Regions from separate parts of the Psychromonas saccharinae genome, predicted to be linked through region 1. Evidence: predicted binding sites of a transcription regulator. Region 1 holds the regulator's gene; the other holds the start of a gene.
The links. Region 1 encodes FliA, which starts transcription of late flagellar genes. Its sites were predicted from a motif close to CTAAAGNTNNNNNNNNNNNNGCCGATA; they were not measured.
Positions count from the first base shown of each region.

Region 2: ACR30L_RS13920 (flagellin) is a predicted target of FliA. The motif match lies at 2,536-2,562, and genes of this name have one in related genera.

Region 1 is NZ_CP195153.1:1,262,782-1,271,276, reverse strand. It holds gene ACR30L_RS05640 (protein-glutamate methylesterase/protein-glutamine glutaminase) at 1-452, opposite strand, end outside; gene ACR30L_RS05635 (chemotaxis protein CheA) at 466-2,643, opposite strand; gene ACR30L_RS05630 (protein phosphatase CheZ) at 2,655-3,413, opposite strand; gene cheY (chemotaxis response regulator CheY) at 3,427-3,810, opposite strand; gene ACR30L_RS05620 (RNA polymerase sigma factor FliA) at 3,981-4,685, opposite strand; gene ACR30L_RS05615 (MinD/ParA family protein) at 4,686-5,555, opposite strand; gene flhF (flagellar biosynthesis protein FlhF) at 5,601-7,076, opposite strand; gene flhA (flagellar biosynthesis protein FlhA) at 7,090-8,495, opposite strand, start outside.
Region 2 is NZ_CP195153.1:3,119,130-3,127,624, forward strand. It holds gene ACR30L_RS13915 (DEAD/DEAH box helicase) at 1-2,425, opposite strand, end outside; gene ACR30L_RS13920 (flagellin) at 2,615-4,021, shown strand; gene ACR30L_RS13925 (TIGR02647 family protein) at 4,159-4,395, shown strand; gene xthA (exodeoxyribonuclease III) at 4,477-5,283, shown strand; gene ACR30L_RS13935 (TIGR01621 family pseudouridine synthase) at 5,314-6,036, opposite strand; gene ACR30L_RS13940 (UPF0149 family protein) at 6,026-6,625, opposite strand; gene pfkA (6-phosphofructokinase) at 6,744-7,706, opposite strand; gene ACR30L_RS13950 (hypothetical protein) at 8,334-8,459, shown strand.

The sequences.
Region 1 (8,495 bases):
CGTGATGGTGTAGAAACATCTCTCACCGGAGATGTTCTTACCACTCTAGCAGGTCGTCGACTCGCAATCGCTTTAATGCGTTGTTGCAAGAGCGCGATAGCATCATCTTTGTTACGTGCAATATCTTCAAATTTTTTCGGTAAAAAATCAGCAGCACCAGCTTCTAATGCATCTAATGTTGCACTAGCACCTTGGTGAGTTAATGACGAAAACATTAAAATAGGTAATGGATTCGTTTCCATTATTTTTTTCACCGCTGTAATACCATCCATCACTGGCATTTCAACATCCATAGTCACAACATCGGGCCTTAATTTATTAACCATTTCAATTGCTTCTACCCCATTATTAGCTGTTCCAATTACTTCTAATGAGGGGGATTGGTTAATAATATCGCTGACCCTGCGGCGAAAAAAACTCGAATCATCAACAACTAATACTTTAACGGTCATTCTGAATCCTATTTTACACGTAATGCTTTAGTAAACTTGGCAAATCAAGGATTAATGCAATACCACCATCACTGGTAATCGTTGCTCCCGCCATACCAGGCGTACCCGTTAATAACTTGTCTAAAGGTTTGATAACCACTTCTTCTTGTCCTAATAAAGCATCAACGACAAAAGCGACCTGTTTGACACCTAATTGTACAATAACGATATGCCCCACCCCTTTTCTCTTTTCAACAGGTGCCGCATCTTTCGCCAACCAATCACGAAGATAAAATAATGGAATAGCATGTTCACGGATAACAATCGTTAACTGCCCATCAACATAATTGGTTTTGGAGAGATCTAAATGGAAAATTTCATTAACATTAGTCAACGGCAATGCAAAGGTTTGTTCTTCAACGACAATCATTAAAGTGGGTAGTATAGCCAAGGTCAATGGAACCGTTATTTCCAAACGCGTCCCTTTGCCTAATTCCGAGTCAATTGAAATAGTACCGTTTAGCTTACTGATACCGGTTTTTACAACATCCATACCAACACCACGGCCGGAAATATCAGAAATTTCAACCTTAGTTGAAAAACCAGGAGCAAAAATTAATGAATAGGCTTCTTTGTCTGACATCCGATCCGCACCATCTTGATCTAAGATACCTTTGCTCATCGCAATGCCTTTTAATTTTTGCGCATCCATCCCGGCACCATCATCTTCGATAACAAGCAAGATATGATCACCTTCTTGAGACGCAGAAAGTAATATACAACCTTGCTTCTCCTTGCCATTTTGCATACGAATATTTGGCATTTCTATACCATGGTCAACCGAATTTCTCACTAAATGCACTAATGGATCGGCAAGTGCTTCCACTAAATTTTTATCAAGATCTGTTTCTTCACCAACTAAATCTAATCGAATATCTTTACCTAGTGTCCGCGCTAAGTCCCTAACAACACGAGGAAACTTACCAAATACTTTTTTAATCGGTTGCATACGAGTCTTCATTACCGACCCTTGCAGATCACCGGTCACAATATCAAGATTTGCAACCGCACGCGATATTTCTTCATCTTCAGAATTGGTTTCCAAACTCACTAAACGATTACGCACTAGCACTAGCTCACCAACCATATTCATCAATTCATCGAGAATAGCAGTATCGACACGCACTGTAGGTTCAGCTTTCGCAACGGGCGCTTTTTTTGCTGTTTGTGGTGCTGCGGCAGGCGTTACTGGTTTTTCTTTTTTAACCGCAGGAATAGGTTCTGGTTTTTTAACCACTGGCTCTGATTGAACTTCTTTTATTACCGGTTTAGAAGCTTTAGGGGGCTCATCGACAATTGTCTGTACACTTTTTCCGACACCATGTAATTCATCAAGTAATGACTCAAATTCATCATCGGTAATTTCATCGCCACTTGCTGCTGGTTTACTTTCAGCGGTCACCGGAGTAGGCTGACCAGTATGCGCCCCCTTACCATGTAACTCATCAAGTAATGACTCAAATTCATCATCATTCATTTCATCACTGCTAGCGACACTCTCATTGGGCGTTATTTTAGAAGGACCACTCGCACCATGAAGTTCGTCGAGTAGTGATTCAAATTCATCTTCACTAATTTCTGCATTTTCAACACTTGCAGCGGAAGCTGCGACTGTCGAACCTGATTCTGAATGTAACTCATCTAATAATGCGTCAAATTCATTTTGTGTCATTTCATCTATTGAGCTGTCTCCACTTGAAGCCGGCTCTTCTTCTACAACAACCTCTTCAACAATAGGCTCAGGCTGCACTTCATCTTCTGACTCAGGCTTACTTAATCGGTGTAGTTGCTCAAGTACTTCAGGTGGTGCAGCCTCTACTTCATCACCAGATTGAACCGCTTCAAATTGTGTATTAATAACATCTAAAGCCCCTAAAATAGTGTCCATTAAACCAGCATTAACACTGCGATTATTCTGGCGTAAACAGTCAAACACATTCTCAGCACCGTGACACGTTTCAACCAATTCAGTGAGTGATAAAAACCCAGCACCGCCTTTAACGGTATGGAAACCACGGAAAATGGCATTGAGTAACTCTGTATCGTTAGGGTTATTTTCTAAATCAACTAGTTGTTCAGATAGTAATTCTAAAATTTCTCCAGCTTCAACTAAAAAGTCCTGCAGGATCTCATCATCTACTTCAAATGTCATTTTCCATTCCCCTAAAACCCTAAACTTGAAAGCAAATCATCTACATCATCTTGACCATTAACAACATCATCACGCTCTTCAGCATGCATAATGGGTCCTTCGGCTTCAATTGATTGCTTCACATTATTTTTATCATCGCTTATTTTTTCTTCTAGATTTCCGTCATGACATACCGTCAAAATTCCCACCAATTTCGATTCAATTTCTTGAACCAATGAAATCACTCGACGAATCATCTGTCCGGTTAAATCCTGAAAGTCCTGTGCCATTAAAATATCAGTCAGCGATGTCCTTAATGTTAAGGCACTTTTGTTTGACTCTAGCAGCATGTTATCGAGTTGATGACAAAGCTCTTTAAATTCATTTAATGGTAAATCTCTTCCCATTAATTTTTGCCAATTAGGCATAACGGATTCAAGATCTGCAATTAATTTATCTGCAACAGGTAAACATGTATCGACCGCATCCATAGTTTTATTAGCAGCATTATCGGTCATTTCGATCACATAATTGAGACGATCCTTTGCATCCGGTAAATCATGCCCGGTCATATCAATTAAGCGAGTATCACTTTGAAAACTTACCAATGCATCATGTAGCTCACGCGTTAACTCACCAACTTGAGAAAACATACCGTTATCTTCATTATTTTTTATGTTGCTAGCACTTTCTATAATTTCATTTGCAGCATTGACTTCATTGTTTTCTAAATGAGTGACCAACGCTTTAGCTTCTGAAAGAGATAGTAGTGGCACTAATTCATTTGCCATTTATCTCTCCTTGTTAAGCTAGACGTTCGAAAACTTTATCTAATTTCTCTTTTAATGTTCCCGCTGTAAAAGGCTTAACAATGTATCCATTAACACCAGCTTGAGCAGCTTCAATGATTTGATCACGTTTTGCTTCTGCAGTTACCATTAATACAGGTAAATGCTTTAATTCAGGGTCTTTACGGATCTCTTTTAGTAGATCTATTCCTTGCATGATTGGCATATTCCAATCAGTTACAACGAATTCAAAGTCACCTTCTTTAAGCATCGGTAATGCAGTATTGCCATCATCCGCTTCAAAAGTATTAGTGAAACCAAGATCACGTAATAAGTTTTTAATAATTCTTCTCATTGTTGAAAAATCATCAACAATCAAAATTTTCATATTTCTATCCAAAACAATCCCCTAATAAAATTTTAATTTATTTACTTTCAATAAATTTAGTTATAAATAAATAAACAAACAACAAAAAAGACAAGCTTATTAACGTAACTATGACTCATCTCTTTTTTATCCAAAAAATTCATCTCAAATCTTTACTGACTAGCAAAAATTACAGCCGAGTATTAAGCAGCCTGAGCCTTTGCTTTTAATCGATGTAATGCCTGGCTATGAATTTGACTCACACGTGATTCACTCACTTCAAGCACTAAACCAATCTCTTTTAAGTTTAATTCTTCATCATAATACAACGATAAAACAAGTGCTTCTCGTTCAGGAAGCTGCTTGATCATACTGACAAGTTTATCTGAAAACTGCGCCTCACTCACTTCATGAAAAATACAATCCTGTGGTGCAGAATCAGTATTCATTGCATCCTCTGAGCCATTAAGATCTTCATAAGCAACAAGTTTGGCACAGTTTACATCTCTTAGCATTTGCTGATATTCAAGCAAGCCAACACCTAATTGATCCGCTATTTCGGCTTCTTTAGCATCACGCCCTGTCATTTTTTCAACTTCAGAAATAGCCATAGCAATACTACGACTATTTTTATGAACAGAACGAGGTACCCAATCACCGCGACGCATTTCATCTAACATTGCACCACGAATACGAATACCCGCAAAGGTTTCAAAACTCGCCCCTTTGCTACTATCAAAATTCCTTGCTGCTTCTAATAACCCAATCATTCCAGATTGAATTAAATCATCAACCAACACACTAGCTGGTAATCGAGCAAGTAAATGATACGCTATTTTATTCACTAACTGAGTATGACGCTCAATCAGATCAGCGGTATTATTATAATAACCTTGCGCTTTTATCACTTATAGCAACTCTCTTATCTCATCAGTATCGTTTAACAATAATTTTTCAATAAAAAATTCTAAATGGCCACCCGGTTGATGAGGTATTGGCCAATCGCAGGCTCTATTCGCTAATGCTTTAAATGCCAATGAAGCCGGTGTTTTTGGAAACGCATCAACAACAAGCCGTTGTTTTTTAACTGCCTGGCGAACATTGGCATCAAATGGAATACACGCAACTAACTCTAAAGATGCATCTAAAAAGCGATCTGTAACTCGTGTCAGCTTAGTAAATAAATCCTGCCCTTCTCGTAAACTTCGCACCATATTCGCCACGATTTTAAAGCGATAAACGCCATTTTGCTTACTGAGAATTTTTATTAATGCGTAAGCATCGGTAATCGACGTTGGTTCATCACAAACAACCATTAAGACGTCTTGCGCGGCCTGTGCAAAACTCACGACCATATTTGAGATACCAGCAGCAGTATCAATAAGCAACATATCAATGGGAGTCTGTAAGGAGCTAAACGCCTGAATTAACCCTGCATGTTCAACGTCCGTTAATTCAACCATCGACTGAGTCCCCGAAGTTGCAGGAACAATCATAATGCCTTCAGGTCCTTCAACAATGACTTCATCCAAAGTACATTCACCGGTTAACACATGTGATAAATTTTTAGTAACTCGAAGCCCTAATAATACATCGACATTAGCTAGCCCTAAATCGGCATCAAGCACTAGCACTCTCTTACCTAATTGAGCAAGCGAAACAGCCATATTGAGGGTGACATTAGTTTTCCCAACCCCACCTTTACCACCAGTGATCGCTACAACTTTCACGCGGTTGTTTTTATATCTTCTTAAGCCACTTGCTTGATCTGAAATCATCATATTACTCATTATCTAAAATTATTAATTTAATGTAACTAAAGCTCATTCATTATCAAAGCTACTAAACCATTGGTGCTGTTGTTCAAATAATTTACTCATTATATTCAACGTGCTACCAATTATATTATCTGTATTTGCTATTTCGATATCCTCCGGAACACGTTGTCCGGTGGTAACATAAGTAATAGGCAAAGCATGTTGCATAGTGACACTAAGTACTTCACCCAATCCAATACTTTCATCTACCTTTGTTAAGATGCAACCTGAAAGTGCAATTCTTTTAAAGTGCTCTAACGCCTCTTCAATCACTCGACGTTGCGAAGTCGATGAAATAACCAAATAACTTTGAATATTAACTCGACTATTGCGCATTAGTGTATCTAATTGTTCTGATAATCGAACATCACGCTGTCCCATACCTGCGGTATCAATAAGTACTAAACGTTTTTCTCTAAATTGATACAATATTTCCGATAGCTCATCTGCATCTTTCGCAACACGCACACTACAGCCCATAATTTTTCCGTAGGTGGCTAATTGTTCATGTGCACCAATTCGATAAGTATCGGTAGTAATTAAAGCAACCTGATCTGCACCATATTTCATTGCAAATTGTGCAGCAAGTTTTGCAATTGTTGTCGTTTTACCAACCCCAGTTGGACCAAGTAATGCAATAGCGCCACCCTGTAATAGAATATCATTATTACCAATAAAAACTTTATCTTGTAATAAGGTTTGAATGTATTCTTGCACTTCAGCAGATGATGCATCCTCAGGAATATAACCGGCTAATTGATCGGCCATATCATCGGAAAAACCAGCAGAACTTAACCATTTGATTACCATTGCTCTAACCGGCTCTTTCCGCTCCATTTCTTGCCACATCAATCCAGACACTTGATGCTCTAATAATTTACGTAACGAGGCAACTTCTGCACTAATTTGAGCTATTTCTTTATTGCTCGTATTTTTGGTCGAGCTACTGCTGCGGCGATTATTAGTTAACGGTTGTTGTCGCCCATTTTCATGTGACCAATGTTGTTGTTCGCTTAATGTCTTTGGTTGGTTAAAACCACCATCTAACTTATTTTGCTGATTGGTTAAAGGAGAGAAACGGTCTTCGTTATTGTTTTTGTTAAACTCACTCGGTTTATTATTCTGTTTTGCTTGTTGAGCATTTACTTTACCAAAAAATGAATTGAGTGATTTAGCAAAATCTTCACCGCTTTCTTTAAAACCAGGACGGTTACTTTTTTGTGCTTTAATTGGAGCTTTTGTTTTTTGTTTAGTATCGGTAGAAAGCTGGACGTTATCATCGGCTAGCCCAGCAAATAAATCATCACTTTGTTGTTTTTTCTGAGACTCTGCTTTTTCACCTTGGTAATCAACAGCTGCAACTATTTCAATGCCGCCTACCACTTTTTTATTAGACATGATCACAGCGTCAGGGCCAAGTACATCCTTAACCTCGGTCATCGCAGTACGCATATCTTTTGCAAAAAAACGTTTAATTTTCATTTATTACAACCAATTACTGCCCTATTGAGCTAATTATTTTAATTTGCTTATCATCAGGTATTTCCTGATATGAAAGTACGTGTAAGCTTGGAATTGTATGTTTTACAAATTTTGCTAAGGTACTACGCAACACACCTGATGTGAGTAATACAGAAGCTTGTCCTTGTAACTCTTGTTGTTGTGACGCTTCCACCAACGACGCCTGAATTCTTTCCGCTAATCCAGGTTCAATACCTGCACCATCATTTCCTCCAGCCTGCATAGATTTATGCAATATCTGTTCCAACTCACTAGAAAGAGTAATAACAGGTAATTCAGGATCATTTCCTACAATTTCTTGAACAATCATACGTTTTAATGCAATTCGACACGCTGCGGTTAATACTTCGGGGTCCTGACTGCGAGGTCCGTAATCAACTAATGTTTGAACAATAGTACGAATATCTCTAACTGCAACATTTTCATTTAATAAACCTTGTAAAACTTTAACAACACAGCTTAATGAAAGTATCTCTGGTACTACCCCCTCAACTAATTTAGGGTGTCTCTTGGCTAATAAATCAAGCAAACTTTGTGCTTCTTCGTGCCCCAAAAGTTGCGCTGCATTATTACTCAATATTTGACTTAAATGGGTTGCCACAACCGTCGCCGTATCGACAACGGTATAGCCTAATGCTTGTGCTTGCTCACGCTGCACCTCATCAATCCACACTGCTTCTAAGCCAAATGCGGGGTCGATACCCGTCACCCCTTCAATGGGGCCAAAAACTTGCCCTGGATTAATCGCCATTTCTTTATCGTGATATATATCAGCATGACCACACCCCACTCCCATTAATGAGATACTGTAATGATTTGGTGGTAGATCTAAATTATCCCGAATATGTACCGCTGGCACTAAAAAGCCCATTTCTTGAGAAAGTTTCTTACGCACACCTTTAATACGATCTAATAATTCACCGCCTTGGCTTTTATCTACTAAAGGAATTAATCGGTACCCAACCTCAAGGCCAATAGTATCGACACTACGAACATCATCCCAGCCTAATTCTTTTGCCTCTGATGGCTCAGCCGTTGCCTCGGCTTCTTGCGCTTGTAATTCAGTAGATGATTTAGCCTGTTGACGACTTAATTGCCAATATGCACCACCGGCAGAAATCCCCCCGAGTGTCAAAAAAGCGATATGAGGCATGCCAGGTACAATGCCCATAATCAAAAGTAATACAGATGTGATCATCAATGCTTTAGGGTTGTCAAACATTTGACCCAGCATTCGTCCGCCCATATCCGCTTCTGTATTTTCTCGCGTTACGGTAATTGCTGCTGCGATCGATAATAGTAATGAAGGTATTTGCGCGACCAAACCATCACCAATCGTTAATAGAGTATAAATTTTGGCCGCTTCAGCTAAGGAAAGAT
Region 2 (8,495 bases), 1.9 Mb from region 1:
TTAAATCTGCAGTAACACATCGCTGGAAATCGTCGATAGATGGCGACATTGAATGATTAATTTGGTACGTATTTATCGAACTCAAATACAGTCTTAATAAGTTATGTTCTGGTAACTGTTTTTCATTTAGAGAAATAAAGAGATATTGCTGTTGGCGCGCACGTGTTATGGCCACATTAAAAACATCCGCTTTATTGAGATAAGCTGCAGCCCTTTTTGACTCATTATCGAGACTAAATGATATAAGCATAATATCGCGCTCTTCGCCCTGAAAACCATAGGGCGTTGCGACTCTTATTTTGTATTGAGTGATCACTGATTCACTAAACGTAATGGCAATTTCCTTTGCAATATAATCAGCTTGATTCCGAAAAGGAGAAATCACACCAATACTATGCTCTATACCGGCTGTCATTTGTTCACTAATAATCCGTTGAATAGTCGCAATGACTTCGCCTGCCTCTATTCGGTTCACGCCAAATTTATCACGAAAACCATTAATCCGATGTACATGTAAATGACCACTACTTGTGCTGGGGCGATGCTGCATCACTTTTAATTTATTTTGATAAAATTGCTGATTACTAAAATGAATCAATTCCGGTTTACTTCGGAAATGTTCATCCAAAAACGCGAGTTGTTTTTGGCTACTTAAGGCATTCAATGTTAAATCTAAAATAGCATTCTCGCGATAACTCATTACCCCCTCTTCTGAAGCGCTAATATTATTTTTAGCCATTAATTGTAATTCTTTACTTTTGGCTAGAAATGAATAATGTCTTAACTGTTTGGTATCTCCAACAATTAATGCTCTTTTAGCACGATATAATGCGGGAATACAGCTACTAATATTGCACTGAGTTGCTTCATCAATAATAACCAAATCAAAGAGTTCTTTTTGAAGCGGTAATACGCGATATAACGTATTTAAGCTGACTAGCCAGATAGGAAACGCTGACAGTAATGCAGAAAATTCAATATCGGAAAATAACTCAAACTGCCTTTTAGAAGTACGACTCCGAATAGCTTTATTAAATGCTTGAAGTGATTTTCTGTTTGATTCAACAAATGTCCGTAAATTTTTATTTTTTAATATATTAAGGTAATCACTGGCTAATGCTTCACGGTTAATCAATTGTAAATTTATTTCGTCTAATGCTCGCCAATGTTGAGATAACTCGCGTATTCCTCTTCCTGCGATAGCTAAATAAAACCGTTTTAACCATTGCATATTTTTTTGCTCTACACGTCTTAAACGCTGCCCTCTGATAATTGCTTTATGGCAAAACTTCACAAACTTGGTTTCTAACAAACCAAGGGAGTGATTAAGCAACTTTAATTCAGACTCAATTTCCTTAGGCTCTTTTAATTCCTCCTCGGTCAAGTATCCAGCCAGTAAATCTGCTATATAACTTTTTAATTTTTTTAAAAATGCTTTTTGACCCGCTCGTAAAGAAACGTCATTTAAACCAAAGTTAGTTGCCAGTTTTTCAGCGATAACATCTAACGCGACATCATTATTTGCGACGATAAGTACAGATTGTCCCCTCGCCATATGTTCTGCAGCAACCGCAGCAATAGTATAACTTTTTCCTGTGCCTGGCGGTCCAGAAACACAACCAAGGTCGGCATTTGCCGCAATCGAAATAATTTTCTTTTGAGGAGTAGACAATAAACCAGGCAAATAATCATATTTTACAGGAATAGACTGATTCTGTTGGTGTTGAGCAGAGGCTAAATTCAGCAGTGGCTTGGAGAAATTTTCACCCTCAATTATTTCATCTAACTCATGAATAACGCCCCTGCTACTAACCGAACGTTCTACAAATACCAACATTGAAACGGGCAAAAGTGTCGGCGAACTTGCTTTAAGTGCTTTTTTAATGTCAGATGATGTCGATAGTTTAGGAAAACGAAGCAGAGATAATAAATCTAATTGCAATGGACTATTCTTTAAAAAAGAGGTCCATAACGCAGGCGATTGAATACGATCGGAATACGCCATATTAGGCTGACGGTCACCTTCAGGCATCAAGACTTGGACTAAAGATTCGTTAACCTCTGGTGTTTGACTATTAACCGAAAAGTAATAGCAATCGGCCTCCTTCTCAATAACCGCTTCGTTATATAATAGAGGTGAAACAACCTGTTTTTCTTCTCCCTTTATATCAAGTTTTCCGACTAGCATAAAACTCACATACAATAAAACACGTTCACGTTGATAAATTTCAACCTGCTTCATCATTGGTTCTGCAAATGCTTCCGGTATTGGTAATCGAGAAAGAAAACCACAGCCTAAATCGTCTTGTCCCTGTAAAATGAAACGATCGGCGCGCTTTAATTTATTTAAATTCCAAAGGTTAAGATCGGCACTATCTTCTTTATAGCAATCTCTATAATAGGAGAATATATTTTTGTGATTCACACCTTATTACCCCATGTTTTAAATAACAATATAAAAACGATTATATTTCAGATACCTAACGGTTACCAATCCTGATCCATTTATCAGCCTTTATACTTCTCGTTTCAATAATTAAGTTTTTTTTCACGCTGCCGATAAGTTAATTATCTCCCTATTTGTTATTATTCAGGACATTATTATCGATAAAATATGCCCATCAAGTTAAATAGCAGCATGCCAATGTTTGCAATGACGCAATTGAATTTAGCGCAGAGTAATGCATCAACGAGCATGCAAAGACTATCCTCCGGATTACGTGTGAATAGCGCAAGTGATGATGCTGCGGGGCTTGCGATCACCGCTGGAATGACATCACAAATTCGTGGTTACAATCAATCTATTCGTAATGCAAATGACGGCATCAGTTTATTGCAGGTTGCCGAAGGTACCTTAGGTGAAACGACGAATGTATTGCAACGTATGCGAGAACTGACGGTACAAGCAGGTAACGATACTAATTCTCAGGATAACCGAATGGCAATAGCCAATGAAATAACAATGTTATCAAACAGCATTGAAAACATGATGAATCAAACTCAATTTAATGGGATTAAATTATTTTCTGAACGTCAACATGGTTTTAATATTGGCCTTGAGGGAGGCAATATCACACTTGATATCGGTGATTTAAATTATTCACAATTAGGTTTACATCAAACTGAAACGATCAATAAGTTACAGGGTGTAAGTTTGACAGGAGATCCCATCACTTATTCGGATCAAATAATGATTAATGGTTATGCACTAGATATTAACCAACCAATTTCCAGCGCGACGGATATTGCCAATGCATTCAATCAATTATCTGATAAAACAAATGTAACCGTGCATGCCATTAATCAAATTGTATTACCACCGCCTAATTTTACTCAATCACCAAGTAGTTCAACAGGTATTAAAATTAACGATATCGACATTGATCTAACTAACTCTCAAAATATAAATGAAATCATTGAACAGATTAATTTACAGTTGGCTAATACAGATATTATCGCAAGTGAAACAGAACAAGGCGAATTATCGATAACATCCCGTTCTGGCGCAGATATTAGCATTGAACAATCTGAAACTAATCTTTTACAAACTGGAATCGGTTCAACACATTACCATGGCACACTCTCTTTTGAATCAGAAGAAAATGCGATAACAATCAGTGGTGGCCTAGATAATCAAACAGAACAACTTAATGTGTTAACAAAAATAGGGTTAAATGAAGAAACTGGATTTAAAACGACCCAGAAAAATATTAATGTATTAAATCCAGAAGGCGTTTCTGACAGTCTTAACATCATTGATAATGCGTTACAGCAGATAACCAATGAACGGGCAAGCTACGGTGCTCAACAAAACCGTTTAGCCTATACGATCAGTCACCTTGAAACGATGTCAATTAATAGCGAAGCGTCACGTTCGCGTATTTTAGACACTGACTTCGCAGCCGAAAGTGCAGCATTAGCCAAGAATCAGTTACTCATGCAAACATCCAGTGCGATGCTTATTCGTTTTACAAAAATGCATAGCCAACAAATTTTATCATTGTTAAATAGCTTGCGATAATTTGAAGTGGTTTCATAATTTTTAGCTGTTTTTATCAATACCATGATCCAGCCCTGATTCACCAATACTAGTGTTTGCAATTTCAAGGGAAATTATGATTATATATTTTAACTGTCTATTAAATAAGGTGAATAATAATGATTAAAAACTACCAAGATACACTATTCGACGAAATTAAATTATTAGCGAAGTTCCCACAAAAATCACAATTAGAAGGTATTAAAATTCATAATGATGCCAGCCCTGAAATCGTAAATTCCGCAAAATCACTATTTGAAAAAGGATTAATTAGCCAACCAGATGGTGGGTATTTAACCGACAGCGGACTCGAAACCGTAGATCATCTACATCATGTTTTAGCCACATTAAGCTAATTTCTCCTCCACTCTATTGAGTTATCTGCTTTAGCAAGGTACATTCAGCCTTAATATTTATTCCTATTAAGGCGTTTTTCTATGAAAGTTATCTCATTCAATATCAACGGGCTACGCGCTCGTCTTCATCAATTACAAGCCATTATCGACAAACACCAACCCGATGTAATTGGCTTACAGGAAATCAAAGTTGATAATGATGCATTTCCCGTGAAAGCGGTTGAAGCAATGGGATACCATGTTTATTATCACGGCCAAAAAGCCCACTACGGCGTGGCAATGCTATGTAAAAAAGAACCCACAGCAGTACAATATGGTTTTCCGACGGATAACGAAGAACACCAAAAACGCATGATCATGGTAACAACTGAAAATGAACAAGGTGAACCCGTTCAGATCTTAAATGGTTACTTTCCTCAGGGGGAAAATCAAACCCACGAGACTAAATACCCTTATAAACGTCAGTTCTACCTTGATCTAAATACTTACCTAGAAACTCACCATAGCAGTGACGATAACGTTATTGTGATGGGTGATATTAATATTTCACCATTAGATTTAGATATTGGTATTGGCGATCATAACGCTAAACGTTGGTTACAAACTAAAAAATGTAGCTTTTTACCCGAAGAGCGCGAATGGCTGGCTAAATTAATGAGTTTTGGTTTTAGCGATACATTCCGTCTATTAAACCCAGAAGTCGATGATCAATTTAGTTGGTTCGATTACCGTTCACGAGGATTTGATGATAACCGTGGTTTACGTATTGATGTTATTTTAGCGACCCAAAAACTAGCGGATAAAACCATTGATGCGGGCATTGATTACGAATTACGTGGTATTGAAAAACCGTCGGATCATGCACCTATTTGGACAGAATTTGCTTAATCTGATCAGTATAACGGCGGGTAAAAGCCGTTATACTTTAGGCCAATTGAGTAATGCGAAGTTGCCTACTTCGTTAATTGTTTTTACATAACCTTCGCAGTTGAATAAATGCCCCTTTTGCGGCTCACAGTAAAAACTATAATCGTCGCCATTCAAAGTAAAATCAATCTGATAGGCATGCAGATAACCACGGTCATAATGATTCAGTTTTTCAGCATAAAGCGGATCCCCGCATACCGGACTCCCGACACTTTTCAATGCGACCCTAATTTGATGAGTTTTACCCGTTTGAGGTTTAATAAGAAAAACACGCAACCCATCCCCTAAGCTACGGCTAAAAAACTGTGTAATCGCTAAATTATCTTTCTGTTTTGTTAATTTCCACATTCCACGGCGCGACTTTTCCATCCCACCTTTTACCAACCCTTGTTTCTTTTTAGGTTTTTTATCTGAAATTGCTAAATAATACTTTTGGATCGAATGTTCAGTAAATAATAACGTCAATTGCGCTGCAATCTGTGGAGATTTAGCCAACAAAATAATACCTGAAGTCATTTTATCTAGACGATGCACGCTATAAAGTTTGCATCCTAATGCCTTTTCAGCGGCAACCACAACACCAAACTCACCATCTTCACTATGAAAGTTAATATCCGCTTGCTTATTAATAACAATGAAATCGTCATTTTCAAAAACTAATGAGAAGTAATCCGCATAAAAGCTTATCTTTCCGCTATTGTATTCACTCATCATCGTCATCAATCGACACTGAAACATTACCGAGGGTGGTTAGCAATTGCGCTAAAATATCGACAATATCAGGCATATCAGGTAATTCATCAAACAAGGCTTTCATTTCTGGCTCAATCGTATTTGGTGAGGCCATTTTACTAAGTAGTAACATCGTTGTTTGTAATAATTTTTCGGTATTAGAATCCGGTGTTAAATTTAAATTCTGCCAATGACTTTCCGTTAATGTAAAAGCAGATAGATAGCCCGCAGCAAAAAGACTTGCTTGCTCCGTTGGATTAGCATCAGTATCTAGCCAATCATTGGTTGGCAGAAGTAAATGAGAAAACTCACGATAACTAAACAAACAACATTCATAAGAAGCTAATACCGCCGTAGCAAAGTCCACCGCTAACGTTTCGTCTGCAAAGGAAGGATCTATCCCATCTTTCCATAAGTTAGGAAACCATTCATCTAACGCTAATGGCTTAGGAGAAGCAGCAATGCAACACAAAAAACCCACTAACTCATGGGCCGGTCTGATTGTTTTTTTTACTTCCTCATGTTGATATATTTCCATCAATGGCTCAAAAGGGTTAGTCGAATTTGTCATTTTTAGTTCCTTTATTTATGGATAGATAACAAAAAGCCTACCAGAGGCAGGCTTTAAATATTATCAACATCATGTTAATTCGAGTCACTAACATAATAAAGTGTTAAAGCAATTATTCCTAGAATAGTGCTTGAGATAAATTGTACAGATCTTGACGGAATGGACGTTGCATCTCTTCCAAACATTCGATGATATCATGATCAACTAATTTATTATTTTGAATACCAATACAACGAGCACTCTTGCCTTCCATTAACAACGCAACGGCTTTAGCACCCATACGGCTTGCTAAAACACGGTCAAATGCCATTGGAGCACCACCACGCTGAATATGACCAAGTACCGTTGCACGTGTTTCTGAACCCGTTTTAGCTTCAATCGTTTTAGCTAATTCATGCACATTAGTAACATGTTCAGTAATAGCAATAATTGCATGCTTTTTGCCTTTTTCCTGACCAGATTTAATTTGTGCTAATAGATCATCAACATTGAAATCAATTTCAGGAACGATAACGTATTCACTACCACCAGCAATACTTGCCCAAAGCGTTAAATCACCACAATGACGGCCCATAATTTCAACAATAGAAGTACGGTTGTGAGAAGAAGAAGTGTCACGCAAACGGTCAACAGCATCAACAACGGTATTTAAACAAGTCATAAACCCGATAGTGTAATCCGTCCCCGCGATATCATTATCAATCGTGCCAGGAATACCAATACAGGGATAGCCCATTTCACTGAGTTTTTTAGCGCCCATGTATGATCCATCACCACCAATAACAACAAGTGCTTCAATACCATGTTTTTCTAGATTTTTAATTGCTTCTTCACGCACTTTTACTTCTTTAAACTCAGGAAAACGTGCACTACCTAATACCGTACCACCACGGTTAATAATATCGGAAACTGAACTACGGTTCATTTTTTCGATTTTATCTTGATGAAGTCCAGCATAACCATCATGAATACCATATACTTCGATATCATTCCCAAGACAACAACGCACAACAGCACGTACTGCTGAGTTCATGCCTGGGGCATCCCCACCACTTGTTAATACTCCGATCTTTTTAATCATTAATTACCTCGACTAATTTACATAAATTGATTATTACGCAGGATTTGAAAAACAACCTTCAAATAACCTGCACTATTATTTTAAATTTTGGTGTGACCAATGATACGACCCTAGTAGTCTAGTCGTATTTATCCATCACGTGGTATTGAAAATTAATTTCACTCCAACGACTTGGAAATACATTCCTATTTCCAAGTAGCTAGGACATAATTAAGTGGCGTAGTTTACATCTTTTTTCTCAATATGTAGCTATATTGTTATATAAAGAAATAAGAAACATGAACTAGTACAACAATTTTTGAGATTCTATTTAACTTTATTAATGACTGCAAATTTTACAGAATTAACCTCGATAAAAATAGTAAATATTTACCCTTAAATAATCTAAATCAATTTTATTATTCAACAATCTAAGAGTTTAAAAAATATAGATAAAATATTTATTTTTCGTGGAATTTATTTTGTAACATATTGTATATTTAATAGATAAAAACACCAAAAAGACTTGATATAAATAATTATATCTTCATGTTATTAATCACTGACTAGTGAAAGTTAATCATTGTCATTTGTTTGTAATATTAATCCTCTAGATTAACCATCACAAAATAAAATAGGAGCAAAAAAATGAAGCATAAAAAGAAGAATTTACGTCAACAACATATTTGGTTTTCATTATGGAATGCTAAAACAAATACACAGCGCACCAAGGAAGACGAAATTTATTATCCAACGCGTATTTCAAACAAATAAAAACAGGTCATTGACCTGTTTTTTTATCTTGCGGCT